Regions from separate parts of the Pseudarthrobacter sp. NPDC092202 genome, predicted to be linked through region 3. Evidence: predicted binding sites of a transcription regulator. Region 3 holds the regulator's gene; each other region holds the start of a gene.

Region 1 (9,762 bases), on a different contig from region 3:
GAACTGCCGCTTGTTCAGGGGCACGAGATTTCCGGCATCGTGGAAGCCATCGGAGAAGACGCAGCCCCCATTAGCGTTGGCGACCGCGTGGCTGTCACCCCTATGACATATTGCGGGGAGTGCCAGCCGTGCCGGCAGGGCCGGCCGAACGTCTGCCGCAGCATCGGCTGCATCGGCTGCTATTCCGATGGCGGCCTGGTTGAACTCCTCAGCGTCCCCGTGGAGAAGCTTTGCCTTGTTCCGGCGGACCTGCCCCTGGAAATTGCCGCGATGGGCGAGCCCGCCTCGATTGCGATGCAGGCCGTGAACCGGGGCCGTCCGATGGCCGGGGAATCCGCGCTGGTGTTGGGCAGCGGGCCGATCGGGCTGCTTGCCAGCCTGTACCTGGCAGAACTGGGAGTGAACGTCATTGCCGCCGACACCGAACCGGACCGGCTGGAGCTCGCCACCGAATTCGGCGCAGCGGATACGCTCCTGGTTGATCCTTCCGGGCCCTTCCCCGACGTCGAACAGGCCGCCAGGATGGACACCTTGACGAAGGGGTACGGTCCCATCCTGGTCATCGAGGCCACTGGCGTGCCCTCCTCGTTTGAAAATGCCATCCGGCTCGTGGCCAGTGCCGGCCGCATCGTGCAGGTTGGCATCTCGGCGCGCCCTGCCACGATTTCCATGAAGGACCTCCCCTTCAAAGAACTCGACATCATGGGCAGCCGCAACAGCCTGAACCTGATTCCCGACGGCCTCTGCCTGCTGGCCCGCCATCCCGGGCAGGCGCGGGCACTCATGACCCACCGCTTCGGCTTCAGGGACCTGCCCGAAGCCTATGCACTGATGGCTGACCGCACGGAAAAGGTGGGCAAAATCGTCATCGACATGCCCGCCGCCAAGACTGCCGGAGAGTCAATGCCTTCCCGGGAAGCGGTTCCGGCATGAACTCCGTGATCACACCCCTGGATGCGTTGCTCGAATCCTATGACGTGGTGGTGGCCGGCAGCGGCGCCTCAGGGCTGGTTGCAGCCGTAACTGCCGCGGACGCCGGGCTTAGCGTCCTGGTGGCAGAAAAGGCTGCACAATTGGGCGGCACCACGGCGGCCGGCGGCGGCGTCATGTGGGCGCCGAACAACCATCTGGCCCGCGCCGCCGGCTTCCCCGACAGCCATTCTGACGCCGTGGCCTACCTGGCCGCGGCTGCCGGCCACGTGCTGACCACCCAGGAAATCGATTGGTACGTCGCTACCGCACCGCGCGCCGTCGAATACCTTACGACGAACACCCGGGTATCCATGACGCCCATCGCCCGCCCGGACTACCACATGGAGTGGGCTGGTGCCACCGCCGGGGGCAGGGGCCTGGACAACGATGCCTTCGACCCCGCAGACTATCCCGGCATGGCGGAGGTGATCCGCCCGTCGTCGTATTTTCCACTGCTGACCATGACCGAACGCGACGAACTCAACGGCAGGGCAGCGGATCCGGTGCTGCTCGCCCGCCGGGCTGCGGCCGGCGTGCGGACCATGGGCGGGGCCCTGGTAGGCCGGCTGCTCGCCAGCGCACTGGACCGCGGCGTGCACGTCGCCGTCGAGTTGCCTGTCCAGGATCTGGAACCCCTCGGGGGCCTGCCCGGCGATGGGTGGAACGTGACCTTCGCAGCAGGTGGGGACCGCAAGGCAGTGGCAGCCACCGCCGTCGTCCTTGCTTCCGGAGGATTCGAGTGGAACCCACGGTTGAGAAAGGCGTTCCTGCCTTTTCCGGTTGTGCCTATCGGCGCGCCGTCCAACGAGGGGGACGGACTGGAACTTGGCCTCAAGGCAGGGGCCTCCGTGGCTGACATGACGGCCGTTTGGGGCGTCCCGGTCATCAGCACCCCTGCGCACCGGTATGACGGAGTCCAGTCCGGGCGGATGGCCAACGTGGAAATGACATTGCCCGGATCCATTACCGTGAATGCGGCCGGGAAGCGGTTCGTCAACGAGTCACTCAATTATCATGACGCGGCCCGGCTGTTCGCCTCCATCGACCCCCATACCAGGGGCCAGCAGAACAATCCCGCCTGGCTCGTTTTTGATTCCACCTACATGTCGAAGTACCCGGTGGCCGGTTCCGCTCCCGGAACTCCCGCGGAGTGGATGGCTGTGGCGGACTCGCTGCAGGAACTCGCCCGGAAAATTGGTGTTGATCCGGCGGGATTGGAGCAAACCCTTGCCAGGTTCAATGCGGACTCCTCCGCGGGCATGGATACGGAATTTCATCGTGGATCCACCCCGCAGGACCGCTTCCTGGGCGATGCCGGCGTGACGCCGAACCCATGCCTGGCGCCGCTTGCCACCGGCCCCTTCTATGCAGTGCCGGTTTCGGCCGGCGTCCTGGGTACGTCAGGCGGGCTGGCTACCGATTTCAACGGACGGGTCCTCGACCGCCATCACCAACCGATCCCCAGGCTCTACGCGGCGGGAAACGTGTCCGCCGGCGTCTTCCGAAACAACTACCCCGGTGGGGGCGCGACACTCGGATCAGCAATCACCCGGGCCTTCGCAGTGGGAGAGCATCTTGCGGCGACGCTGGCAGGCCAGGGCTCCGCGGGACGGGATGCTAGGCCCTCCGGCCACCGTAATCGTCGCCGATCCGACTCGCGGCGGCCTGCAGCATGGGGACGATCTCATGTTCAATAGCTGCGGCGCCGATCCGATGACGCTGCAGGGAAACATTGAGCGCGGCCACTACCTGGCTGCCCCGCCTGACAGGCACCGCCACCCCACGCAGGCCTTCCTCGAGCTCCCCGGACACGATCGTCCAGCCGGCCCTTCCGGCCTTCTCCACAGCATCGCGCAACTGGTCAACGCTGCTTACGGTGTTGTCAGTGAACGGCCGCAATTTCACCTCGCTGAGATAAGCTTCCCGCTCCGCTTCCTCCAATCCGGCCAGCAGGACCCGCCCCATGGATGTTGCCCAGGCGGGAAACCGGGTGCCCACGTTGATGGAAACGCTCAGCAGCCTAGGCGCCGCCACCCGAGCCACATACACCACATCGGTCCGGTCGAGGATACACAGAGAGGTGGTCTCATCGAGCTGGGCCGCCAGGGATTTAAGGTGCGGCTCCGCGATCCGAGGCAGAGTGAGACCGGCCATGAAGGACGCGCCAATGTCCAGGGTCCGGGGTGTAAGCTCAAAAAAGTTGCCATCGGTCCGCAGGTACCCCAAGTCCGTAAGGGTCAGCAGGAACCTGCGGGCGGCCGCGCGGCTGAGGTCTGCTTTGACCGCCGCCCGCGTGACAGTGAGCTTGGGCTCCTCGGATGTGAAGGCGAGCAGGACGGCGAACGTCTTCTCGACGGACTTCACATAATGGGGAGCGGACTCCGGTTCAGCGTCTCCGGCCGTTTTATCTCCTACAGTCCTCACTCCTCCTATTATCCGGATCATTAGCGGCCCTGCTCGATCATCTCAAGGAAATGCTTTCGCATCCGCTCCCCGTCAGGCTCCACACCGGTAATGAGGCGGAAGGCGTCAACTGCCTGGCCCACGGCCATGTAGCCGCCGTTCAATACGCTGCAGCCCTTGGCAGCAGCAGCTTGGATCAGCTGGGTCTCGATTGGACGATAGACAATATCAGCAACCCAGTGCCTGGGTTCGATCAAGTCCATATCCAAAGGCAGGCCCGGGTGGGCGTGCATGCCCACGGGCGTTGCGTGCACCAGCCCGTCTGCACGTGACAGTGCATCGCCAATTTCCTGCAACGGACGGGATTCGATCTTGCGGTCCGGAAAGAGCCTGGAAAGGGCTTCAACACGGTCCCGGGATCGGTACTGCTCCAGGTCGAACAAAGTCAGCTGCTCAGCGCCTGCCGTGAGGAGCGCATATGCAATTGCCGCTCCCGCGCCGCCGGCACCCAGTTGCACCACGCTTCCCAACGCCGCTCCCGGTAGGCCGTGGTTCAGGGCTGAGCTGAATCCGGAGTAATCCGTGTTGTGCCCAATAAACTTCCCGTCCCGGATGAGGACGGTATTCACGGCGCCCAGCCGGGCCGCATCATCTGAAAGCCGGTCAAGATGTTCCAGGACAAGCTGCTTCGCGGGAACGGTGATGTTGAAGGCGTTGAACCCAAGGTCACGACCTGCGGAAAGCAAGGTGCCCACGTCCTCTGCCGGACGTCCCAGAACAGTCAGGTCGATGGAGCGGTATAGATACCTCAGCCCCTGCCTGTCCGCTTCCTGCTCATGGAGTGCTGGTGTCAGGGAATGCGTGGTGCCTTCCCCGATCAGCCCCACCAGGTAAGAGTCGTCCAGCGTGCTCATGGGTCCACCTTTCGCTCCGCCTTTGGAGCCCCTTGGTCGAATATCCAGATCTGATCACAATTTGGGCATCGCCTTGCCTCAGCCATGCTGCGTGACTTACATTACATGCAGTGTTCGTTTTCTGCACAGTTGTTCGCATAGCGCACAAACGAAGGGGGATCGATGCCGGAGTAGTGTCAGCCGGCATCCCCTCTCACCAATACGGCGTCAAAGGAGAGACCGTAGTGAAGACCCTTATGAAATCACTCGCTGTGGGGACCTTGGGTCTCCTGGCATTGACCGGCTGCGCTTCGGGCAGCAATAGCAGTTCCGCGGAGGAATTCCCGGCGGAGGATATCCGACTCACAGTTCCCTGGGCGGCCGGCGGCTCCGGCGACCTCACGGCCCGGACCGTTGCACCGCTCCTCGAGAAAGAGCTGGGCGTTGAGGTGATCGTCGAAAACAAGCCCGGAGCGAACGGGTCCGTCGCCTACAACTGGCTCAAGGACCAGAAGCCTGACGGATACAACCTTTCGATGATGGGAGTGGAGGTGGCCACGCTCCAGTTCCAGGACTACGACATCGATCCGGCCAACTACGAACCCATCGGCCAGGGCCTGGCCGGCCCCGGCGCGATCGCAGTCCCTGTTGACAGCCCGTACACGTCCCTCAAGGACCTGGTCGCTGATGCCAAAGCCAACCCCGGCAAGGTGACCTACTCCAGCCCGGGCGTCGGTTCGGTCTGGGACTCCCCGGCCCAGGGTCTGCAGGAACTGGCCGGCATCGAGCTGACATCGGTACCGTTTGACGGTTCCGCCCCTGCAGTAGCGGCAGCGGCTGCGGGGGATGTCGACTTCTCGATCGATGCCATCGGCACGCAAAAGAACCAGGTTGACGCCGGAAAGCTCCGCTACCTTGCCATGTTGACCGAGGAGCGGGACCCGAAAAATCCGGATGTTCCCACCGCCAAGGAAGAGGGCATCGACCTGCAGAATGCCTCATGGGTGGGAATCATGGCCCCGGCCGGCACTCCTGAAGACGTAGTGAAGAAGCTCTCCGAGGCAATGGGCAAGGCCGTTGAGAACCCGGAATACAAGAAGGTCATTGAAGGGTCCAACCTTGTGCCCACCTTCAAGGACTCCGAGGAAATGAAGGCATTCCTGCAGGAAGAGGCCGACCGTTACGGCCCGTGGATCAAGCTGGCCCAGGGTAAGTAGCCCCGGACAAAAAAGCTTCAGGCATCCGGGGCCGGCGTTCGCCGGCTCCGGGTGCCTGAGCCACACAAAGGAACACAATGAATAATCACGCAGTAGCTGGTCCGCCGGGTGGGCTCAACCCTTCAGACCCTGAACAGGACCACGCTGAGGCGCATATCCACCCCCCGGCCGAAGCCTTGGTTACAGACCGTGCGCACCGAATACGTGAACTGGTTCCAGCCGCTGTAACCATAGGCTTCGGAATCCTGATCCTGGTCCTCGCCCAGGAGATCCGTTCCGGCGTGCGGGTGGAGCTCGGCCCGCCGTTCTGGCCCACCATGCTTGCCTGGAGCCTCATCGCCTTCGGCGTACTGCAGGTGGTAGTCAACGTGTTTCGGGGAGTGAGCCGAGCCAACCTGCCCGAACCGCTGAGCGGCTGGGGAATCGGACGAATGGTGGCCACGGCCGCGGTACTCATGGGATACCTCCTGCTGTGGAACGTCCTCCAGTTCTGGCTGATCACATTCGCAGCTACTGTGACCCTGACTGCCCTCTACGGCGGCCGTGGCTGGAAACCGTTGATTCTGTTTCCGGCCATCGTTGCCGCCCTCCTCCATTTCCTGTTTGTCGTCGCATTGCGGGTAAACCTATGATCCAGATCGCCGCCTCACCCGTCACCGACGGCATCATGTCCGTCCTGCAGGTGGACACCCTCCTCTACATCGGTCTGGGCATCCTGGTCGGCATGCTCGTCGGCGCCTTCCCGGGCGTTACTGCAACCATGGCTGTGGCCTTGGCCAGTGGCTTCACCCTGACCTTGGAACCAATCCAGGGACTTGCCGTCCTGCTGACCATCTATGTTGCTGCGCAGTTCGGTGACCGCGTGCCGGCGATCCTCATCAACACCCCCGGCACACCAGCGTCCATTTCCACAACTTTCGACGGGTACCCCCTGGCCCTCAAGGGACAGGCCGGCCTTGCGCTGACAACTTCGGCTTTCGGCTCAGCCTTCGGCATGCTGTTCGGCATCCTCATCCTGGCGGTTGCCGCGGTGCCGCTGTCGGAATTCGCCCGCCAATTCGGGCCCCCGGAGATGTTCGCACTGGTGGTCTTCGGCCTGACCATGATGGTCGGCGTTTCATCCGGACGCATCCTTAAAGGCCTCGCTGCCGGGGCTTTCGGCCTCCTGCTGGCAACCGTGGGCCGTGATCCGATTACCGGGGACGCCCGCTTCACCCTCGACGTGCTGGAACTGAACAGCGGCATTCCCTTCATTCCGGTGATCATCGGGTTCTTCGGTGTCGCGGAAGTGCTCAACCAGATCCTGACCCGCCGCAAGCACGAACACCACGTCAAGCCGGTAACCCAGCTGGGGCAATGGATGCCCGGACGAAAGCTCATGTAGAGGCTGCTCAAACCTATGGGTATCGGTTCTGTCACAGGGTCCATCGTTGGCCTTGTCCCTGCCGTGGGTGGAGACATCGCCGGCATCATCGCCTGGGACAACGCCCGGAAAGTATCCAAGCACCCCGAAGAATTCGGCAAGGGGTCACTCGAGGGCCTGACGGCCGGGGATACCTCCAGCACGGCAACTCTTGGCGGCAGCGTCACCACAACCATGGCCCTCGGCGTCCCTGGCGACTCCGTTATGGCCGTGATGATCGGTTCCATGATGATCTGGGGCATTCAGCCGGGGCCCAGCCTCTTCAGCAGCCGGCCGGACCTCGTGTCCTCGCTGGTGACCATCATGTTGATCGCCACCGTCCTCACACTCGGACTGAGCCTCCTGCGGATGCGCGGCATGGTCAAGCTCCTCGAACTGCCCAGCCACTACCTTTGGGTCATCATCCTGATTTTCTGCATGGTGGGGACCTACTCGATTAACAACAGCGTCTTTGACGTCTTCATGATGATGATTTTTGGTGCAGTCGGCCTCTTTATGCTGCGGTTCGGCTTCCCCGCCGGCCCCGCAGTGCTGGGACTGATCCTGGGGCCACTGGCGGAGGCGAATCTTCGCCGGGCCCTCATCACCGACGGCTGGGCGTCGGTATTCACCAGCCCGATTGCCCTGGTGCTCCTGGCCATCTCGGCGGCGGCCTTGGTGGTCCCACCCGTGCGCGCGCAACTCAAGCGCCGCAAGGCAGCGAACACCGGCGCCGATCGGACAGCCGTTAGCAGCTAAGGGAAAGGTCGGCGCCCTGCGCCAATTCCGAACCCGGTGGCACGGACCACCAAGCAGTAAAAATGATGGGAAGGCCGCCCGCCCCGAAGTGCCAAAGCACTGCGGGGCGGGCTGGTTTCCCGGAGCTGTGTTGCCCCACCACCCAAGGCATTTCCGCCGGAAGGGAAGGCACCGGCCGCGACAAGTTTGGGGATGCTGCCATCGAAGCTGGGAACACCAGAGGACTGAAGTCAAGCACGGGGCACCAGCAGGACCGAAGACGGCCCCTGGCCGCCGGGCGTTGGATGGTCTTTATCGGCATCCTTCTCGTGGCCCTTAGCGCCAGGCTCGCAGTAGCAGGCGTTTCACCCATCCTGTCCCCCATGGGCGCCGACCTGCCCTTCAACGCAGCGTCCATCGGCGTACTCGGGATGCTGCCAACTGCCGGATTCGCCCTGATGGGCTTCCTGACGCCGCAATTGATACGGCGGCTTCCGCTTGAGCATTTGTTGCTGACCGCCGTATTTTTGGCTGTCATCGGACAGCTAAGCCGTGCACTGGGCACCAGCGTGGCCGTGTTCCTGTTGTTTTCCTTGCTGACCATGATCGGGTTGGGCCTGGGCAACATTGTGCTGCCGCCGCTGGTCAAGAAGTACTTCCCGGACCGGGTCGGGCTCCTTACAGCCCTTTATGTCACGCTGTTCGCCGTCAGCACGGCGGTGGCACCGCAGTTGGCCGTTCCCATCGCAGACGTGGCTGGCTGGCGGGTGGCGGTAGGAGTCTGGTCACTCGTGGGCGCCGCGGCGGCACTGCCCTGGGTCATCCTGCTCGTCCGAAACCGTGCAGAACGACGGGCCGGTATCGGTACGGCCAGTGATTCCCCAACCGGTCAGCGCCCCACGATTAAGCCGTGGCGATCACCCATCGGATGGGGTCTCGCCTTAGTCTTTGCCGGATGCTCCAGCAACACTTTTGCCACTTTTACTTGGCTTCCCACAGTCCTCGTTGACCGCGGCATGAGCCCAGGAACGGCGGGCTCGATGCTGGCGCTTTACGCCATCGTCGGACTGCCCACCAGCCTCGTCGTTCCGTGGCTCGTGGGCAGGGCCCGGCAGCCGTTCCCCATCGGCGTCGCCTTCACCCTGATGTTCGCTGTCGGTTACAGCGGGCTCCTCCTGGCGCCCGCGGCTACCTCCCCGCTCTGGATGATCATCGCTGGACTTGGACAAGGCACCTACTCGTTCGCCCTCCTGATGATCAACAAACGCACCCGCACGACGGCAGGCTCTGGAGCTTTGTCGGGATTCGCCCAGGGCGTCGGCTACTCCCTCGCCTGCACAGGCCCACTGATGTTCGGACTCCTGTATGACATCAGCGGCACATGGGTCGCGTCCTTCGGAATGCTTTCCGCCTGGCTCCTGGCACTCACAGCGGGGCTGCTCATGATCAACCGCCCCCGGATGCTGGAAGATGGGCAGCTGTACGCCGGATCCCGGCCTCAGAGCAAGCCCTAGGAGTTCCTCCTTCACTATCTGTGCGAGCACTGCGTTCGTCCCAGCCGGATGGTAAGTCCCACCGGACGATGAGCGGCCCTCGGCAGGCTCACGTGCTGTGCAGGGCGGCGAGCCGGGTGGCCAGGTGCAGGGCAGCCAGGCGGCCGGTGCTGCGGGGGTCGCCGCCGCAGAGGGAGAAGATCCGCTGCAGCCGCTGGTGCATGGACTGCCGCTCCAGATGCAGCTCCCGCGCAGCCTGGGCGGTGTTGCAGCCGGAGTCCAGCCATACCCGCAGCGTCTCGGCCAGCTGCGAGCGGCGCTGCGCGTCGTAGTCAAGGACGGCCCCCAGCTGCTGGCGCACAAAATCCTCGCGCCGGGCGGCGTCCAGGGAATGCAATGCCATCCGTTCCACCGCAAACGCCTCCGCGTCGAGCGCCCCCGTCAGGCGTGCCCCGGAAGAGCGCAGCTCGTCGCCGGCTCCCACATCCAGCGTCAGCCGCGCCTCAGCCAGCGACCAGGGTGCCGCCGAAATCCCGGAAGCCACCGGACCTACCGCGCTCATACTGCCCTCGGGCAGTTCCAGCGTCCGGAGCCCGGCCAGGATCTCGCTGCGGTCCTCCTGCGCTTTACCGGTCCGCAACGCG
Region 2 (9,762 bases), on a different contig from region 3:
CTGCCCGCGGGTTTCCAGGAAGAAGGGCACTGCGTCCAGCCGGAAGCCGTCCAGGCCCAGTTCCAGCCACAGCCCCATCGCCTTGGCGATCTCATTGCGCACATCGGGATTGGTGACATTGAGGTCCGGCTGGTGCTTGGCGAACATGTGGAGGTACCACTCCCCGGTGGCGTCATCCTTTTCCCACAGCGAGTCCTCTTCGCCCGGGAACACCACCTCGGAGGACGTGTCCGGGGGAGTATCGCTGCGCCACACATAGTAGTCCCGGTATTTGTTGTCCTTGGATTTGCGGGCTTCGACGAACCAGGGGTGCTGGTCAGAGGTGTGGTTCACCACGAAGTCGGCGATGACCCGCATGCCCCGGTCCCTGGCCGCCCGCATGAACTCCACCAGGTCGCCCATGGTGCCAAGCCGGGGGTCCACGGTGAAGAAGTCCGTTACGTCATACCCGTCGTCCCGGTCCGGGGAGGGGTAGAACGGCATCAGCCAGATGCAGGTCACGCCCAGTGCGGCCAGGTAGTCCACGCGCTGGGTGAGGCCGGCGAAGTCCCCGGTGCCGTCGTCGTCGTCGTCGAAAAAGGTCTCAACGTCCAGGCAGTAGATCACCGCGTTCTTCCACCAGAGGTCCGAGGTTTCGGCGAGCCTCATGCCGGTGCCTGCGCCCGTGCCTGCGCCCGCGAGCCGCGCAGCTGCGGAAGGACGTCGGTGGCAAACGCATCGATAAAGGGGGCCTGCTCCTGCCCCACGAAGTGGAGGTAGATGTCATCGAAGCCCAGGTCCGCGTAACCTGCCAGCCACTCTGCGTGCTGCTCCAGGCTTGCCGAGACGTTGACCGCCGTGCCGACCTGTTCCTCGCCGATATGCCCGCTGACGCCGTCGAAATGCCCGGCCGTGGGAAGGTCCCATGGGACCGGCGGGGCGAACGTGTTGGTCCGCCACTGGTCCAGGGCAATGGCCGCGGCGTCCTGTTCGCGGGGAGCCCAGGACAGGTGCACCTGCAGCACCGCCTTGCCACGGCCGCCGTTGTCCCGGTAGGCCGCCAGCATGTCCCTCAACTTGTCGGCGGGCTGGTTGATGGTTACCAGGCCGTCCGCCCAGGTGGCAGAGCGGCGTGCGGTCTCCACGCTGATGGCCGGGGCTATCAGCGGCGGCGGGGAGTCCGGAACGTCCCAGATCCGGGCCTGTTCCACGGTGACAAGCCCGTGGTGGGTCACCTCCTCGCCCCGGTGCAACCGGCGGATCACTTCCACACACTCTTCAAGCCGGCGCTGCCGCACCTCTTTGGGCGGCCAGGCGTCGCCGGTGACGTGCTCGTTCATGTTCTCGCCGCTGCCGGGCGCCATCCAGAAGCGGTCCGGAAACATGCTTGCCAGGGTGGCGGAGGCGTGGGCGATGATGGCCGGGTGGTAGCGCTGGCCCGGTGCGGTCACCACGCCGAAGCGCAGGCTGGTGGTGGCCAGCGCCGCCCCCAGCCAGGACCAGGCGAAGCCGGAGTGGCCCTGCCGGGCGGACCACGGCTCAATATGGTCAGAGCACATGGCGGCATCGAAGCCTGCCCGTTCCGCGTGCTGGACGTCCTTGAGCAGTTGGGCAGGACTGATTTGTTCGTGTGAGGCGTGGAAGCCGACGGTAACCATCGTTAACCTCTACCGTCCGGAAGGGTGCCGTGTCGAGGGCTGGCCTGCCCCGTGCCACTTGTCCGATAAGTTTTAGGCTTGTAGTACTGCGCTTCCCGGAACTCCTGCGCAGGCGCCGGAGCTGGAAGGAAGTGCCACGCGTGGGCGGTGTGCTGGTGGGGCTTGCTGTGATCGGCGCCGTCATTGCTGTGGGGTACATTGCCGCGCGCTGCGGGCTGGGCGGGGAACCGACGGTCTCAGCGCTCACCCGTACGGCCTTCTTTATCACCAACCCCGTCCTGCTGTTCACGGTGGTCCTGGAATCGGACCTCACCGTGGTCTTTTCCGCCTACGTTCCGCTCGCCCTGGTCACAGCGTCCGCCACGGCGCTGCTGTACGTGCTGGCCAGCCGGCTGTGGTTCCGGCGGCCGCTGGCCGAGACAGCCGTCGGTGCGATGGCCAGTTCCTACGTCAATGCCAACAACATCGGCATCCCCATCACGCTGTACGCCCTGGGTGACGCCACCCCGGTGGCACCGGTGCTGCTGGTCCAGCTGCTCCTGTTCGCGCCCCTGGTCCTTACCCTGCTGGATTTCTCCGCGGCCGGCCGGGTGTCACCCCGGCTGCTGCTCTCCCAGCCGTTCCGCAACCCGATGATCATCGCCTCCCTGCTCGGCGTGGTCCTGGCCGCGTTCAAGGTGCAGCTTCCCGCCCCTGTGATGGCGCCGCTGGAGCTCCTGGGCGGGGCAGCCGTTCCGGTGGTGCTGCTGGCCTTCGGCATGTCCCTGCACGGCACCCGGATGCTGCAAAGCGGCAGGAACACGGCGGAAATCCTAACGGCCACCGCACTGAAGACCGCCGTGATGCCGGCGGTGGCGTACGCCGTCGGCCGCTTTGTCTTCAACCTGGACCAGCCGATGCTCCTTGGCGTGGTGCTGATGGCGGCGCTGCCGTCGGCGCAGAACGTGTTCCTGTTTGCCAGCAAGTACGGGCGGGGAGTGGCGGTGGCACGCGAAACCATCCTGCTGTCGACGGCGGCGGCGGCCCCGGCGCTGGTCCTCATCGTCTGGCTGCTGGCGGGCTAGCCTGAGCCTTGTGTGCGGTGGTCTTACGCCGAAGCCCGTCGCCGGGCAAGAATGGGCAGCATGGAACTTCCCGTGATGCCGCCCGTCCCGCCCATGCTCGCCAAGGCCGTCAGCGGTGTCCCGGACGGGGAGCTCAGCTACGAACCCAAGTGGGACGGCTTCCGGTCCATCATTTTCCGCGACGGCGACGAGCTGGAGATCGGCAGCCGCAACGAAAAACCCATGACAAGGTATTTCCCCGAGCTTGTGGAGGCACTGAAGGAAAACCTGCCGCCACGCTGCGTGGTGGACGGAGAGATCATCCTGGTGGGCTCCTCCGGGGACCGCCTCGACTTCGACGCCCTGCAACAGCGGATCCACCCCGCGGCAAGCCGGGTCAAGCTGCTTGCTTCCCAGACGCCGGCCTCCTTCGTGGCGTTCGACCTTCTTGCCCTGGGCGATCACGACTACACCGGCCGGCCCTTCACCGAGCGGCGGGCAGCGCTGGAAAAGGCGCTCGCGGAAAGCAAAGCCCCGGTCCACCTCACCGCCGCCACAACAGACAAGGACACCGCGGAACGGTGGTTTGAGCAGTTCGAGGGCGCCGGCCTGGACGGGATCGTGGCCAAGCGCCTGGACGGCCGGTACGAGCCGGACAAGCGGGTGATGTTCAAGACCAAGCACGAGCGCACTGCCGATTGCGTGGTGGCCGGCTACCGCCTCCACAAGAGTGGGCCGGATGCCATCGGCTCGCTGCTGCTGGGGCTGTACAAGGACGACGGCAGCCTGGCCAGCGTGGGCGTCATCGGCGCCTTCCCCATGAAGCGCCGCAAAGAACTGTTTGAACAGCTCCAGCCGCTGGTGACGGATTTCGATAACCACCCCTGGGCCTGGGCCAAGCAGGAGGCGGGGGAACGGACGCCCCGCAACGCCGAGGGCAGCCGCTGGAGCGCCGGCAAGGACCTGTCCTTCGTCCCGCTCCGCCCGGAACTGGTGGTGGAGGTGCGGTACGACCATATGGAGGGGGACCGGTTCCGGCACACGGCCCAGTTCAACCGCTGGCGCCCGGACCGGGACCCGGAGTCATGCACCTACGCCCAGCTGGAGGAGCCGGTCAGCTTCGACCTCGCCTCGGTTCTGGAGACCGGCCGGCCGTAGCCACGCTTGCCGGCCACCCGCCCGTCGTGCGTTCCCGCCCAGTTGCTGCGCCCCGGCTCAAAGTTTCGAACGCAAAAAGCCCGCCATTCCGGGGAGGAATGGCGGGCTGTCGTGGAGTAACCGGGCAGGAGCGCGCAGCCCCGGAGCTACTTCAGGCCGAGCTGCGTGGTGGGAACCTTGAAGGTTTCCTTGGCCGTCAGTGCCGAGATGGCCGCGACGCCGCAGATAACGGCGGTGAAGATGCTGATCTGCACCCAGCCGCCGGGCTTGATGCCGCCCATGGCTGCAACGATGGCCGGCGCGAACCCTGCCATCAGGAAGCCGAGCTGCGTGCCGATGGCCAGGCCGGAGAAGCGGACCTTGGTGCTGAACATTTCGGCGTAGAAGGACGGCCAGACGGCGTTGGAGGCTGCGTAGCCGCAGGAGAAGAAGCCGATTGCGGCCAGGAACATCAGCGGCACGCTGCCGGATTCCAGGCTGAGCAGGAACACGGGAGTCAGCGCGGCGCTGGCCACGGCGCCGTAGATGAACACGGGCTTGCGGCCGATCTTGTCAGCGAGCATGCCAAACAGCGGCTGAGTGCCGAGTGCCACGAGGTTGGCGCCGACCACGAGCCACAGGGTGGTGGTGCCGTCCACGCCGGCGACGGTCTTGGCGTAGCTGATGGCCAGGGTGCCGAACACGGTGGAGACGGCGGCAATGAAGGCGCAGCAGATGACGCGGAGGACGTCGCGCCAGTGGCCCTTGAGCAGATCGGCAACCGGGAGCTTGGAGATCTGGGCGGTCTTCTGGGCTTCCTCGAAGGCGGGCGGCTCGTGCAGGGTGCGGCGGATGATGAACGCGACAACAACGACGACGGCGCTCAGCCAGAACGGGATGCGCCAGCCGATGCCGTACTTGATCTCGTCCGGAAGGGCCAGGACGGGGATGAAGACGAGGGCGGCAAGGATCTGGCCGCCCTGGGTGCCGGTGAGGGTCCAGGAGGTGAAGAAGGAGCGGCGGTTATCCGGGGCGTGCTCCAGCGTCATGGAGGAGGCGCCGGCCTGCTCTCCGGCCGCGGAAAGGCCCTGGCAGAGCCGGGCCAGCACCAGCAGGGCGGGAGCCCACCAGCCGACGGTGTTGAAGTCCGGGAGGCAGCCGATCAGGAAGGTGGAGGCGCCCATCAGCAGGAGGGTGAACATCAGGACCTTCCGGCGGCCCACCCTGTCACCGAAGTGCCCCAGGATGACGGCGCCCACGGGACGGGCCACGTAGGCGAAGCCGAAGGTTGCGAAAGACATGATGGCGGCGTTGGCATCGGCGTCGGGGAAGAAGACCGTGGGGAAGATCAGCGCAGCGGCGGAGCCGAAGATGAAGAAGTCGTAGTATTCGACCGCGCTGCCCAGGAAGCTGGCGACGGCTGCTTTCTTGGGGGTGCGGCCCTGGGTGGCAGTGTCCGTTCCGGCGGACGGAAGTGTCTGGCTCATGGAGTTCCTTTGTGTGACGACATTGTCGCGGGATGGATCTGGGGGTCGCAGCCGCCGCTGCCTTGGTGCGGGCGGGGCGCGATGCGGCTGGAGTCCGAAAGAAGACCCGGCGAGTAGCCACATGGTGAGAGCTACTTGTGCGATACAGCAATGATGGCTGTGAGGGTAGTCACCTGTCAAGAAAATAATCACCATCTAGAAATAGCTCTCACATTGTGGCAACATCGAGGTATGAGTGTGAACCGGACCACAGCTGATGACGCAGCTGGCGATATCAAGGCCGACGCCAGGCAGGCCAGGGCAGACCGTACTGACATGGTGGGCAAAGCCCTGGGCCTCCTGGTCCTCCTGGGGGATGAGCCCCGCGGTGCGAGTGCCGCGGAAATCTCCCGGCGGGCGGACCTGCCCTTCAGTACCACGTACCGCCTGCTGGGTTCCCTGACGCGGGACGGGTTCGTGGACTACGAGCCGGACGGCCGCCGGTACCACCTGGGCCTGCGGATCTTTCAGCTGGGCCAGCGGGTCTCGAACCACCACGGCTTCGCGGGTGCGGCCCTGCCGGTCCTCCGGCGCGTGACGGAACAGACTGGCGAGGCCACCATCCTCAGTGTCCGCGACGGCGACCACCACCTCACCGTGAACAAAGTGGACGGTCCCCAAACGTTCCGCGTCACCAGCGATCCGGGGCATCTTGGTGCGCTCCACACCACCTCCGTAGGCAAGGCGTTGGTGGCATTCGCAGAGGACGGCGAGCGGCAGCGCCTGGTGGAGGAGTTGGAGCTTGCGCCGCTGACGGAATTCTCCATCACGGACAGGGACGCCTTCCGGGCTGAAATTGAGCAGGTCCGGAGCAGCGGCTACGCCGTGATGGATGAGGAGAACGAACTGGGCATGCGTGCTGTCGCTGTTCCGGTCTTCAACTCACAGGGCCATGCGTTTGCCTCGCTGGCAACGGCCGTGCCGGTCTTTCGCCTCAGCGTGGAGCAGCTGGTTGCACATGTGCCGTTGCTGCAGGAGGCCGCTGCCGAGTTGTCGGCCAGGCTGCCGCAGCGCTGATTTCTTCCACCATTCCACTCATGTTCGCATTATGAACATAAGTGCGAATCGAGAACATATGTTGTATCGTAATTTCCAGCACCGGAACTGCCGCCCAGCGCGGTGGGCGGTGCCGTACCAAAGGAGCTGCACGGATGAGTAATCGAACTGAGTCCTACCTGGTGGGACTGGTCGGCGATGGCGTGATGCCGTCACTCACCCCGCCCATGCACGAACGCGAAGGGGATGTGCAGGGCCTGCGCTACCTTTACCGGCCCATCGACCTCCTGGAACTGGGCCTTCCCGGCGAATCCGTGGGTGACCTCCTGAAGAGTGCCCGCACCCTCGGCTTCAACGGCCTGAACATCACCCACCCCTGCAAGCAACTGGTCCTGCAGCACCTGAATGAAGTGTCACCGGACGCGCAGCGGCTTGGAGCCGTGAACACGGTGGTGATCGAGGACGGCCGGTTCATAGGACACAACACCGACTTCTCCGGTTTTGCCGCCGCGCTGGCTTCCGGCCTCCCCGCCGCAAAGCTGGACCGCGTGGTCCAGCTGGGCGCCGGCGGGGCGGGTTCCGCCGTCGCCTACGCCCTCCTTACCGCCGGTGTCCGCCACCTGGACCTCGTGGACATGGACGCCGCCCGCGGCGCCGCCCGCGCGGCTGAACTGGCCGGTTTCTTCCCGGGCAGCACCGTGGCGGCACGGACGACGGCGGAGCTGCCGCAGCTGATGCGGCTGGCTGACGGGCTGGTGCACTGCACTCCCGTGGGCATGGCCGCGCACCCCGGCGTCCCGCTGGACCTGGACCTGCTGGAAACCCGCCACTGGGTGGCGGACATTGTCTACCGCCCCATCGACACCGAACTGGTCCGCGCCGCCCGCGCCAAAGGCTGTCAGGTGCTGGACGGCGGCCGGATGGCGGTTGGCCAGGCGGCCGACGCCTTCCGCATCTTCACCGGCCTCGAAGCGGACCCGGACCGCATGCGCAGCCACTTCCTGGAGCTTGTGGCCGCCGAGGAGGTGGCCGCCTGATGCGCACCGGAATCGCCACGGTGTGCCTTTCCGGCACGCTGAAGGAAAAGATGCAGGCCTGCGCCATTGCGGGCTTTGACGGCATTGAGATTTTCGAGCAGGACCTGGTCACCTCGCCGCTGAGCCCCGAGGAGGTCCGCAAAATGGCCGCTGACCTGGGCCTGGGGCTGGACCTCTACCAGCCGTTCCGGGACTTCGACGGCGTCACGCCGGACCTGCTCACAGCCAACCTCCGCCGGGCCGAGGCAAAGTTCAAGCTGATGTCCCGCCTGGGCATGGACACCATCCTGGTCTGCTCCAACGTGGCCACGGCAACAATCGACGACGACGGCCTCCGCGCCTCCCAGCTCTCCGAACTTGCGGAGCTGGCCGGGAACCACGGCGTCAAGGTGGCCTACGAGGCCCTGGCGTGGGGCAAGTACGTCAACGACTACGAGCATGCGTACAAGCTGGTGGAGATGGTGGACCACCCCAACTTCGGCACCTGCCTGGACTCCTTCCACATCCTCTCCCGCGACTGGGACACCGCGCCCATCGAGGCGTTCAACCCCGAAAAGATCTTCTTTGTCCAGGTGGCGGACGCCCCCAAGCTCTCCATGGACGTCCTCTCCTGGAGCCGCCACTACCGCGTCTTCCCGGGCGAGGGCCAGTTCGAGCTCGGGAAATTCATGGGCCACGTGGTCCGGGCCGGCTACTCCGGTCCCGTGTCCCTCGAAGTCTTCAACGACGTCTTCCGCCAGTCGGATGTGGACCGCACCGCGGTGGACGCCATGCGTTCGCTGATCTGGCTGGAGGAACAGAGCGCCACCTGGCTGGCAAGCACCTCCGCCGATGGTGCAGCCGGCTCCGGTGCCGCGTCCCGCCGTCGTTATCCCATGGAACTGGCCACGCTGCCCAAGGTGAGTGAACCCGCAGGCTTCAACTTCGCCGAGGTCAAGGCGGACGACACCGCGCAGCTGGAAAAGCTCCTCGGGCAGCTCGGCTTCGGGTTCGAGGGCAGGCACCGCACCAAGGATGTCCAGCTGTGGACCATGGGCCAGGCCCGCGTGATCATCAACGAGCAGGCAGCCGTCCATGCCGAACCCGCCATCGCCGCCCTGGGCTTCGACGTCGATTCGCCCGTCATCGCCTCCGCCCGGGCCCAGCAGCTCAAGGCGCCCGTGGTGGCCCGCAAGGTCCAGGCCGATGAGGAAGTCTTCCAGGGCATCTCCGCGCCGGACTCCACCGAGATCTTCCTGTGCCAGGGCAGCCCCGACGGCACCGCCGCCTGGACACGTGAATTCGGGGAGGGCCTGGAGCACCCCTCGAGCGGCGCCAGCGCCGTCATTGACCACGTCAACCTCGCCCAGCCCTGGCAGCACTTTGACGAAGCTGTCCTCTTCTACACCAGCGCCCTGGCCCTGGAACCGCAGCCCTTCGCCGAAGTGCCCAGCCCCAGCGGACTGGTGCGCTCCCAGGTCATGCAGACCTCCGACGGCGCCGTGCGGCTGGTGCTGAACCTGGCGCCGGTGCAGCAGGCGCAGAACGAAGCCCGGAAGACGTACCAGGAGCACATCGCGTTCGCCGTGGCGGACCTTGTGGCCACCGCCCGGGCCGCCCGGGACCGGGGACTCGAGTTCCTGCAGATCCCGGCGAACTACTACGAGGACCTGGACGCCCGGTTCGACCTCGAACCCGGGTTCCTGGCCACCCTCAAGGAGTTCAACCTCCTCTACGACCGGGATGCCGACGGTGAATTCCTCCACTTCTACACCGCCACGGTAGGCAGTGTGTTCTTTGAAATGGTGGAACGCCGCGGCGGCTATGACGGGTACGGGGCGCCCAACGCACCGGTCCGGCACGCGGTCCAGTACGACTCGCTGCACCGGACCTGAAAAGCCCGCAAGGCACCACCCACCGATTAAACGAAAACAGAAAGGAGCCAGCCGTGCCGGAAGAAACCAACGCCCAGCTTGATACCGACGAGTCTGTGCCGCCCGCCGAGCCGAAGGCAGCGCACATGCCACTGGACCGCGCCATTGAAACCCAGTCTGACCTCAGTGCAGAGATCAACGCCCTCGGCGAAGCCTATGCGCGGGCGCTTAAAGAGGGTGCTCCCGCCGAGACCCAGCCGCGGCTGGACTACCCGCCCTACCGTTCCAGCATCCTGCGGCACCCCACCAAGAGCCTGCACCACGCGGACCCGGAGACCATCGAGCTGTACTCGCCGGCCTTCGGCCACCAGGATGTGCACGCCCTCGAATCCGACCTCACCATCCAGCACAACGGCGAGCCCCAGGGCGAGCGGATCATCGTGGCGGGCCGGGTCCTGGACGGCGAAGGCCGCCCCGTCGCCGGCCAGCTGGTGGAGATCTGGCAGGCCAACTCCTCCGGCCGGTACATCCAC
Region 3 (9,762 bases):
CCGGAGATTACAGCCTTCGCCGTTCCCGCGCCGGTGACGCCTGGGACAGGTCGCAGGCAGATTCCTGCGGAGCACCCGCACCGGGCTCCGGCGCCGGCGCCAAGGGCGTCTCGCTGGGCATGCCCTCGTTGCCCGTCCGCACCCGCTGACCGGTGGGCTCACCGCCAGTCATCGCCGTCGTTGGTCCCACCGGGTCCGGGAAGTCTGACCTCGCTGTCAACCTTGCCCTTGAACTCGACGGTGAAGTCATCAATGCCGACGCCATGCAGTTCTACCGGGGCATGGACATTGGCACGGCAAAAATCACCCACGCTGAACGCAGGGGAGTCCCGCACCACCTGCTGGACATCCTGGAGGTAACCCAGGAATCCAGCGTGTCGCAGTTCCAGCAGCAGGCGCGGGAGCTCATTACGGACATCCACGCCCGCGGCAAGCGCGCCATCCTGGCCGGAGGCTCCGGCCTCTACTTGCGGGCCGCGCTGGACGTCCTAGAGTTTCCGGGCACTGATCCGCTGGTACGCCAAAGGCTGGAATCCGAACTCGCCGGCCAGGGGAAAACAGTGCTGCTGGACCGGCTGCGGAAGGTGGATCCGGTCTCCGCCGGCCGGCTTTCGGATGACCGGAGGATCATCCGCGCCCTGGAGGTCCATCAGCTCACCGGACGGCCGTTCAGTTCCTTCATGCCGCAGCGTGAGTACTTCCAGCCTGCCGTCCAGGTTGGCCTGGCGGTGGACCGTGAGGCGCTTCGGGACCGGCTTGCCCGCCGTGTGCACGGCATGGTGGAGGCCGGCCTGCTCGCCGAGGTCCAAGAGCTGGACGCCCGCGGGCTGCGGCAGGGAAAGACTGCCCCCCGCGCCCTGGGGTACTCGCAGTTCCTGCGTGTTATCGACGGCGAGTGGACTGTTCCCGAGGCCGCTGAGGACACCATCGTGGCCACCCGCCAGTTCGCCCGGCGCCAGCTCACCTGGTTCCGGGCCGATCCGCGTATCCACTGGCTGGACTGGCAGGATCCGGCCTTGCCGGGCACAGCATCGGGGCTCTGCCGTTTTTAGGGCTGCAGCGCACGGCCGGTACCCTTGGAACCATGGACACAACCCTCGCAGAAACCACCGCGCCGGCCTTAAGCACCCTGAGCGGGCTCCGCTTCTCCAAGGGGCACGGCACCGGCAATGACTTCGTCCTGGTGGCTGATCCCGAGGGCGTCCATACCATCACGGCCGAAGCCGTTGCAGCCCTGTGTGACCGGCACCGCGGGATCGGCGGGGACGGCCTCATCCGGGCAGTTCCGTCGCGGTTCCTCCCGGAAGGCCGCGAGTTGCTGGCTGCCGCACCCGAGGCTGAGTGGTTTATGGACTACCGCAACGGGGACGGCTCGCTGTCCGAAATGTGCGGCAACGGCGTCCGCGTCTTTGTCCATTTCCTCCGGACCGAGGGCCTGATCGAGCTGCCCGACGGCGGTGCCCTCACCATTGGCACGCGGGCCGGCGTCAAAACCGTGGTACGGATGGGGGAAGGCTATGCCGTGGACATGGGGCCGTGGGAATTCATTTTCCCGGGCGAGGCCACGGCGAAGGCCATGGACTCACTGGTGACCGCCGAGGGCCTGGAGGTTCCACGCCCCGCCCTTTCGGTCAGCATGGGCAACCCGCATACGGTCGTTGCCCTCGCTGAGCTTTCCGAACTCGCGGGAACACAGCTGTTCACCGCGCCCGTGGTCGACCCCGTTCCGGCAAACGGGACCAACGTGGAGTTCGTGGTTCCGTCCGAGCCGCTGGTCCACGACGGCGTCGGCTCTGTCACCATGCGCGTGCACGAACGCGGCGTAGGGGAGACGCAGTCCTGCGGAACAGGTGCCTGCGCCGCCGCTGTGGCCATTCGCCACTGGGCCGGCGCGGAAGCCCCGGACGCCTGGCGCGTCCACGTTCCCGGAGGCGTAGTGGGAGTCAAGTTCTTCGCCGGTCCGGGAGGCCACGAACACGTGGAGCTCAGCGGCCCTGCAGTTATTGTGGCAAACGGGACGCTTTCCTGACCTTCAGGATCCGGAACGACTTTGACGTCGACTCCCGGCTGACCGTGAAGGATTCGTCCAGCTCAGCCGAAAGCCACCGCTGAAGCGAGTCGGCCCCGAGGTTCTTCTGCACCACCAGCCAGGCCGTCCCGCCCGGAGCCAGGCGCGGAATCCACAACTTCAGCAGAGAGTGCAGTTCGTCCTTGCCGATCCGGATGGGGGGATTGGACCAGATCGTGTCAAAGCGCAGCTCGGGATCCACGGCGTCGGGGGTGCTGGCTGTGACGTTGGCAAGCCCGAGTGCTGCGGCGTTCTCGTTTGTCAGCGTGATGCAGCGTTCGTTGACGTCCACGGCGTAGACCCTGGCGGAGGGCGCTTTGAGGGCCATGGTCAGGGCAATGGGCCCCCAGCCGCAGCCGATGTCCAGGAGGTTTCCCTGGGGCGCGGGAGCGGGTACCTCGCTGAGCAGGATCGCCGTGCCTTTGTCAATCCCGTCGGGGCTGAAGATGCCGGAGGAAGTCTGCAGCCTGCGCGTCTGCCCGGCGAGTTCAACAGCCAGGGGCTTGCGGGTGAAAGGGCCGGCGGGCGTTGCGCTGAAATAATGTGCGGACTCCATAACTGGCCAGAGTAGTTCCCCTTGCAGCGTAAAGGGAAACCGCGCGTATGGCCCTCTGCTAGGCTGGAGGGCATGTTCCTGATCTTCGAGTAGCCGGCACGGGCCATGCCCGTCCCGAAGCCTGTCCTCAAGCGACAGCATGTCCCACCCAGCGATGCGGTTTCTCCGAATCTTCCGCTGTGTGCACCGGACCACGCGGAATCCGCCTGTTCCGGTCGCCGGACCACACTCGAAAGCCAGCTTCCTGCTGGACTTATCGCCGTTTCCGGCTGTTTCCTTCTCCGCTACGAACCACCACGTGGCACCCCTGCCGTTGCTGCTGTCCGCAGCGCCGGCCCAGCAAGCCAGGAGCCTTGGATGACCGCAGGCCGTCAGCCCACCGCGAATACTTCCCCAACCACCAGCAATCGGCACTATTCTGGAACTGCCGAATCTTCAAAGGAGACCATGACCAGCCAGCCCAACACCGGATCAGATCCAGCCGCCCAGGACATGAGTCCCGAGGAAATCCAGGCTGTCATTGACCGGATTCTCTCCAAGGACGTACCGGCCAGGACCCCCAGCCCGCACAGCGGCGAGGCGAAGGGCAGCGACGGAAGGGCAGTGTTCGGCAAAGCCCAGGCAATTTCCCGCCTGGACGAAGAACATTCAACGTACGACGGCGACCAGCAGGACCTCGAGGAACGCCGCGCCCTGCGCCGTACCGCAGGACTGTCCACCGAACTGGAAGACGTCACTGAGGTCGAGTACCGCCAGCTGCGCCTTGAGCGCGTGGTCCTGGCGGGGCTCTGGTCCGAAGGCACCCTGGCCGACGCCGAGAACTCGCTGCGGGAACTCGCCGCCCTTGCCGAAACTGCCGGCTCCGAGGTCCTTGACGGACTGGTCCAGCGCCGTGACAAGCCGGACCCCGGGACATTCCTGGGCTCGGGCAAGGCGCTTGAGCTCCGGGACATCGTAATGTCCACCGGCGCGGACACCGTTGTTGTGGATGCCGAGCTTGCACCCTCGCAGCGCCGTGGCCTGGAGGACATCGTCAAGGTCAAGGTCATCGACCGGACAGCCCTGATTTTGGATATCTTCGCCCAGCACGCCAAGAGCCGCGAAGGCAAGGCACAAGTGGAGCTGGCGCAGCTCGAGTACCTCCTGCCGCGCCTGCGCGGCTGGGGCGAGTCAATGTCCCGCCAGGCCGGCGGGCAGGTGGGCGGCGCCGCGGCTGGCATGGGCTCGCGCGGTCCCGGTGAAACGAAGATCGAGCTGGACCGCCGTCGCATCCGTACCCGGATGGCCAAGCTGCGGCGGGAGATCGCCGCAATGAAGCCGGCACGCGAGACCAAGCGGGCCAACCGCCGTCGTAATTCCGTGCCGTCCGTTGCGATCGCCGGCTACACCAACGCGGGCAAGTCCTCGCTGCTCAACCGCCTGACCGACGCCGGAGTCCTGGTGGAGAACGCCCTGTTTGCCACCTTGGACCCCACTGTCCGCAAGGCCGAAACTGCGGACGGGCTGGGCTATACGCTCGCGGACACTGTGGGTTTCGTCCGGTCGCTGCCTACGCAGCTGGTGGAGGCGTTCCGCTCCACGCTGGAGGAAGTTGCGGACGCGGACCTCATCCTCCACGTGGTGGACGTCTCGCACCCGGACCCGGAAGGACAGATAGCTGCAGTCCGCAAGGTCTTCAGCGAAGTGGACGCCCGCAAGGTGCCGGAGATCATCGTGCTCAACAAAGCCGACGCCGCCGATCCCTTCGTGGTGGAGCGGCTTAGGCAGCGCGAGCCGCGGCACGTCGTGGTGTCCGCCCGCACGGGTGAAGGCATTGCGGAGCTGCTCAAGGCGATCAGTGACGCCATTCCCAGGCCAGGCGTCAAGCTGGAGCTGCTCATCCCGTACGATCGCGGAGACCTGCTCAGTAAACTCCACGAGTCTGACGCCGAGATCATCAGCGTGGACCACGTGGAGGAAGGCACCCGGGCCGTGGTGATGGTCCGGGAAGGCTTTGCGGCCGAACTGGAACCCTTCGTCAGCAATGACTGACGTCGTGGCCCCGGAAGCCACGGAGACGGCCGGCGAGCAGTTCGTGATCGAACTGCTCGACCGGGCCGTTGCAGGCATGGGCGGACAAAGCCGTGAGGGCCAGCATGAGATGGCCAGGCAGGTGGCCCGTGCGCTGGGAACGGGGGACCACCTCCTGGTCCAGGCAGGCACGGGCACCGGCAAGTCGCTGGCCTACCTGATACCCCTCATCGCCCACGCCCTGAAAAGCAACAAGCCCGCCCTGGTGTCCACGGCCACGCTTGCGCTCCAGACGCAGATCGTTGGCCGGGACCTGCCCCGGCTGCTCAAGGCCATCACTCCCGCCCTGGACAGGCCGGTCAAGGTGGCGCTGGTCAAGGGGCGGTCCAACTATGTCTGCCGGCACAAGCTGGAAGGCGGCTTCCCCAGCGAGGAACCCGCGGAAGGCCAGCTGTTCAGCCTGGGCGAGGACACCAGTGTGCCGCACTTCGCGGCCTCCGTTGGCGGCCCTTCGTCCCAGCTCGGCAAGGAAGTGGTACGCCTGCGGGAGTGGGCGGAGAAGACCGCCACTGGCGACCGCGACGAGCTGCTGCCGGGCGTTACGGACCGCGCCTGGCGCCAGGTGTCCGTGACCTCCATGGAGTGCCTCGGCGCCCAAAAGTGCCCCATGGCAGCAGAGTGCTTCAGTGAACTTGCCCGGCAGGACGCTGCGGAGGCGGACGTCGTGGTCACGAACCATGCGATGCTCGCCGTCAGCGCCTTTGAGGGGCTTGCGGTCCTGCCCGAGTACGACGTCGTGGTGGTGGACGAGGCGCACGAACTCCAGGACCGGGTCACCGGGGCGGTCTCCGGCCAGTTGTCCGTGGCCATGGTCCATGCGGCTGCCGCCGGCGCCCGCAAGCACACCGCCATCACCGTTGACGCGCTCAACGCCGCGGCCGCCAACCTGGAACTTGCCCTTGCCGGCGTGCCCAACGGACTGCTGCCCAACGGGCTGAATGACGAACAGCTGGACTGCGTGGACCAGCTGCGTGATGCCTGCCGGGCCGCCCTCTCGGATTCGAAGGGGGACGGCAATGCCACGCCCGACGGCGGGAGGCAGCTTGCGCGGTCCCGCCTGATGCTCATCCTGGAACTTTGCGAACGGCTCCTCGCTGCCCGGGAGAACCGCGAAGTGGTGTGGTTTTCCCGCGCCAGCGCCTTTGATCCCGCGCAGGGATTTTCCCAGCCGGATGAGACGGCGCCGGCTTTGATCAACATTGCGCCGCTGTCCGTGGCCGGGCGGCTGCGGGAAGGCCTGTTCTCCGGGCACACCGTTGTACTTACTTCTGCCACGCTGGCCATTGGTTCAGCGTTTGAGCCTGCCGCCGGCGGGCTGGGACTCGTGGGCGAGGGTGCCCCCCGCTGGAAAGGCGTGGACGTGGGGTCGCCCTTCGACTACCCCAAGCAGGGCATCCTCTACGTTGCCGGGCACCTGCCGAAGCCCGGAAGGGGCGCATCCCCGGAAGCACTGGACGAACTCGAGGCGCTCATCCGCGCTTCCGGCGGCGGCGCACTGTGCCTGTTTTCCTCCCGGCGCGCCGCAGAGGAAGCCGCCGAAGCCCTCCGCCCCAAGCTGGACATGACGGTCCTCTGCCAGGGCGATTCCACCATGACCGCCTTGGTCAAGCAGTTCGCCGACGAGCCCGATACCTGCCTGTTCGGAACCATGTCCCTGTGGCAGGGCGTGGATGTCCCTGGCGGGTCCTGCCGCCTTGTGGTGATAGACCGGATTCCCTTTCCGCGGCCGGACGATCCCCTCATGACGGCGCGCTCCCGGGCCGTGGCACAGGCTGGCGGCAACGGCTTCATGTCGGTTTCGGCCACCCATGCCGCCATCCGGCTCGCCCAGGGCGCAGGCCGGTTGATCCGCTCCACGGGGGACAAGGGAGTGGTGGCTGTGCTTGACTCACGGCTTGCCACCGAGCGCTACGCAGGGTTCCTCCGGGGAGCGCTGCCGCCGTTCTGGTCCACAACGGACCGGAAGACGGCAATCGCGGCCCTGGAGAGGCTGGCGGGCGAGAACGCCTGATGCCCAGGCCGGGGCAGTGTTTGGCTGGGCGGAGTGTTTGACCCTGCGCAGGCCTAAACACTGCCCGGGCCTGCTACCCAGCGGGGAACCTGGCTACAGGGACCGGAGCACTGACACGACCTTGCCCATGATGGTGGCGTGGTCTCCGAGGATGGGCTCGTACTGGGTGTTCTGGGGGAGCAGCCACGTGTGACCGTCACGCTGCCGGAATGTCTTGACAGTGGCCTCATCGTCGAGGAGGGCAGCGACGATATCGCCGTTGGCTGCATCCGCCTGGCGGCGCACCACAACCCAGTCGCCATCACAGATGGCCGCGTCCACCATGGAATCCCCGGCCACCCGGAGCATAAACAGTTCGCCCTGGCCCACCAGCTGCCGGGGGAGCGGCATAACGTCCTCCACCTGCTGGTCCGCCAGGATGGGACCACCGGCTGCGATGCGGCCAACAAGGGGAACCATCGCAGTGTCAAGGGCAGTGGGCAGCTCCGTGACAGTGGCGCCGCCGCTGGGGGGCACTGCTGATGGCTGGCTGGCGGGTTTGGCCGCACCACCGTCCAAAGTCAGGGGCATCAGGACCTCCATGGCGCGCGGACGCTTCGGGTCACGGCGCAGATAGCCCAGTTTTTCCAGCTGGGACAGCTGGTGGGTGACGCTGGAAAGGCTGGCCAGGCCCACGGTATCTCCGATTTCCCGCATGGACGGGGGGTAGCCGTTCACATTGACGGAACGCTGGATCGTTTCCAGGATCTTCTTCTGCCGTGGCGTCAGGCCCTTGGCGGTCCTCTTCGGTTGCGCGGTTGCCCTGCCCCCGGCGGCTGCTGCTGCCATATTCGCCAATGCCTTTCGGTGTCCGCCGGGCCTCTCCACGGCAAGGCCCTGGACGATCCCGCCCCATAATGTCAGACCCTGCTGATCGACTGTCCGGGTGGTTGTTCTTTCGTTCAAAACTAGGCCAGCCACACTGCTTTTTCAAACATTTGTTCTAGCGAGTCTCGACAATGTTCGTTGATAGGTGCTAAAACAGAAGAAGCAAAGTTCGAACATATGTTCTACTGCGAACGCCGGCCATTCGAAAGTGGCACCGGAAAGCCCTAGGGGGCGTCGGAGCAGAACATCCGGGCAGCACAGTATGGTCCAGGAGGGCTCAGTTCATGTCAGCTACATCTGTTTCGCGGGGTTCACGTCCACAGCTGCTCTCTGTGCAGCACCTTCTGTCCCGGCCTGAAGAGCGGCAGCCGGAACGGCCGGCCCCCCTTCCGCCCCTGCGGCTGACCCGGCGCGGCCGCATCGTGCTGATCGGTATTCCCCTGGTTCTTCTGGCCGCCCTGCTGCTCTCGCTGGCAGGCTTCTTCAACTCCCCGGCAAAAGCCTCCGACTCAGACGCGGAGCTCCAGACGACCTCCGCGGTCACCGTGACGGTCCAGCCCGGCCAGTCGCTGTGGGGGATCGCAGCCGCCGTGGCGCCTGATCGCGACGCACGCGATGTTGTGGCCGACATCGTGCAGCTCAACAACCTCTCCGCAGGCGCAGTCTTCCCCGGCCAGCAGTTGTTCGTTCCCGCCGGCTGAGCTGCCATAGCCGGCAGCAAGGGTCCGGACCAGCGGGGGCTGCTCCATGGAATGGGCCGGGGGCGCATGCCGAGGGCGAACAGGAACCCGTCACATTTTCCGCCCTCCGGCACGGGCACTAAACTGTTCAGGTGAATGACCAGCTAGAACGCCTGAACCGGCTTCCCCTCCGCAGCAACCTCCGCGGGCTTACCCCTTACGGTGCGCCCCAGCTGGACGTCCCCATCCTCCTGAACGTCAACGAAAACACCCATGGTGTTCCGGCGGACGTAAGGGCGGCCATCAGTGCGGCAGTCACCGAAGCCGCCGCGGGCCTGAACCGCTACCCGGACCGGGAGTTCACGGAACTGCGCAAAGCGCTGGCGGAATACCTGGGCCACGGCCTCGATGAGACCAACCTCTGGGCTGCGAACGGCTCAAACGAGGTACTCCAGCAGATCCTCCAGGCATTCGGCGGTCCCGGACGCTCAGCGCTCGGCTTTCCGCCCACGTACTCGATGTATCCGCTGCTGGCCAGCGGAACGGACACTGAATACATCGTCGGAGAGCGCGCCGAAGGCTACGGCCTCAGCGCTGAATCGGCAGCGCGGCAGGTCAAGGAACTGCAGCCCAACATCGTCTTCCTCTGTTCGCCCAACAACCCCACGGGGACCGGGCTGGGGCTGGATGTCGTGGAGGCCGTGTACGAGGCAGGCGAAGCAAGCCAGACCATCGTCATTGTGGATGAGGCATACCACGAGTTCGCACACGACGGGACGCCCAGCGCACTGACGTTGCTGCCCGGCCGGGAGCGGCTGATCGTGTCCAGGACCATGAGCAAGGCATTCGCGCTGGCCGGAGCCCGGCTGGGCTACATGGCTGCCGCACCCGAAGTTGCCGATGCCCTCCGCCTGGTCCGGCTGCCGTACCACCTCTCAGCCATCACGCAGGCCACTGCCCTGGCTGCCCTCCAGCACCGCGAGGCACTGATGGCGGATGTGGAAGACATCAAGAAGCAGCGGGACCGCATCGTGTCGGAGCTGACGCGGATGGGCCTGAAGCCCGCAGCGTCGGACTCCAATTACGTCTTTTTCGGCGGACTGGAGAACCCGCACCAGGTCTGGCAGGAGCTGCTGGACGCCGGAGTGCTGATCCGGGACGTGGGGATTCCCGGCCACCTCCGGGTCACGGCCGGAACTGAGACCGAAACCACAGCCTTCCTCACATCCCTGGAAAGCATCCTTGCAAGCCAGGCCACGCTTCCCGCCTAGACTGGAAGCAGCGGCGCTGGACGCCCTGAACCACCCCATCTGCCCAAAAGGACCCAAAGCATGAGTACCACCGGATCGAACGTGGCTGCGGCCCGCACTGCGCGCATGGAACGTGCCACCAGTGAGTCGTCCGTGCTCGTGGAAATCAACCTGGACGGCACCGGCACCTCGGACATCGACACGTCGGTACCTTTCTACGACCACATGCTCACGGCGCTCTGCAAGCACTCGCTGATCGA

What was found. The regulator LexA, encoded in region 3, represses DNA repair genes until DNA is damaged. The targets are predictions, from matches to a motif close to TCGAACANNTGTTCGA.
Region 1: a site for LexA is predicted at 4,411-4,426, ahead of ACIQF4_RS13340 (shikimate dehydrogenase). Genes of this name have one in related genera too.
Region 2: a site for LexA is predicted at 6,411-6,426, ahead of ACIQF4_RS16840 (shikimate dehydrogenase). Genes of this name have one in related genera too.

Annotation. Positions count from the first base shown of each region.
Region 1 is NZ_JBIVRG010000008.1:52,166-61,927, reverse strand. Features, by position in the region: gene ACIQF4_RS13355 (alcohol dehydrogenase catalytic domain-containing protein) at 1-933, shown strand, start outside; gene ACIQF4_RS13350 (FAD-dependent oxidoreductase) at 930-2,669, shown strand; gene ACIQF4_RS13345 (IclR family transcriptional regulator C-terminal domain-containing protein) at 2,590-3,396, opposite strand; gene ACIQF4_RS13340 (shikimate dehydrogenase) at 3,417-4,289, opposite strand; gene ACIQF4_RS13335 (Bug family tripartite tricarboxylate transporter substrate binding protein) at 4,514-5,485, shown strand; gene ACIQF4_RS13330 (tripartite tricarboxylate transporter TctB family protein) at 5,563-6,117, shown strand; partial or broken gene ACIQF4_RS13325 (tripartite tricarboxylate transporter permease) at 6,114-7,646, shown strand; gene ACIQF4_RS13320 (MFS transporter) at 7,931-9,139, shown strand; gene ACIQF4_RS13315 (PucR family transcriptional regulator ligand-binding domain-containing protein) at 9,228-9,762, opposite strand, start outside.
Region 2 is NZ_JBIVRG010000012.1:127,898-137,659, reverse strand. Features, by position in the region: gene ACIQF4_RS16870 (alpha-amylase family protein) at 1-648, opposite strand, end outside; gene ACIQF4_RS16865 (TIGR03885 family FMN-dependent LLM class oxidoreductase) at 645-1,637, opposite strand; gene ACIQF4_RS16860 (AEC family transporter) at 1,778-2,701, shown strand; gene ACIQF4_RS16855 (ATP-dependent DNA ligase) at 2,762-3,838, shown strand; gene ACIQF4_RS16850 (MFS transporter) at 3,985-5,304, opposite strand; gene ACIQF4_RS16845 (IclR family transcriptional regulator) at 5,536-6,360, shown strand; gene ACIQF4_RS16840 (shikimate dehydrogenase) at 6,495-7,376, shown strand; gene ACIQF4_RS16835 (bifunctional sugar phosphate isomerase/epimerase/4-hydroxyphenylpyruvate dioxygenase family protein) at 7,376-9,250, shown strand; gene pcaH (protocatechuate 3,4-dioxygenase subunit beta) at 9,304-9,762, shown strand, end outside.
Region 3 is NZ_JBIVRG010000010.1:34,902-44,663, reverse strand. Features, by position in the region: gene miaB (tRNA (N6-isopentenyl adenosine(37)-C2)-methylthiotransferase MiaB) at 1-149, shown strand, start outside; gene miaA (tRNA (adenosine(37)-N6)-dimethylallyltransferase MiaA) at 153-1,052, shown strand; gene dapF (diaminopimelate epimerase) at 1,085-2,029, shown strand; gene ACIQF4_RS14905 (class I SAM-dependent methyltransferase) at 2,001-2,624, opposite strand; gene hflX (GTPase HflX) at 3,072-4,655, shown strand; gene ACIQF4_RS14895 (ATP-dependent DNA helicase) at 4,648-6,705, shown strand; gene lexA (transcriptional repressor LexA) at 6,799-7,533, opposite strand; gene ACIQF4_RS14885 (LysM peptidoglycan-binding domain-containing protein) at 7,857-8,273, shown strand; gene ACIQF4_RS14880 (histidinol-phosphate transaminase) at 8,405-9,523, shown strand; gene hisB (imidazoleglycerol-phosphate dehydratase HisB) at 9,584-9,762, shown strand, end outside.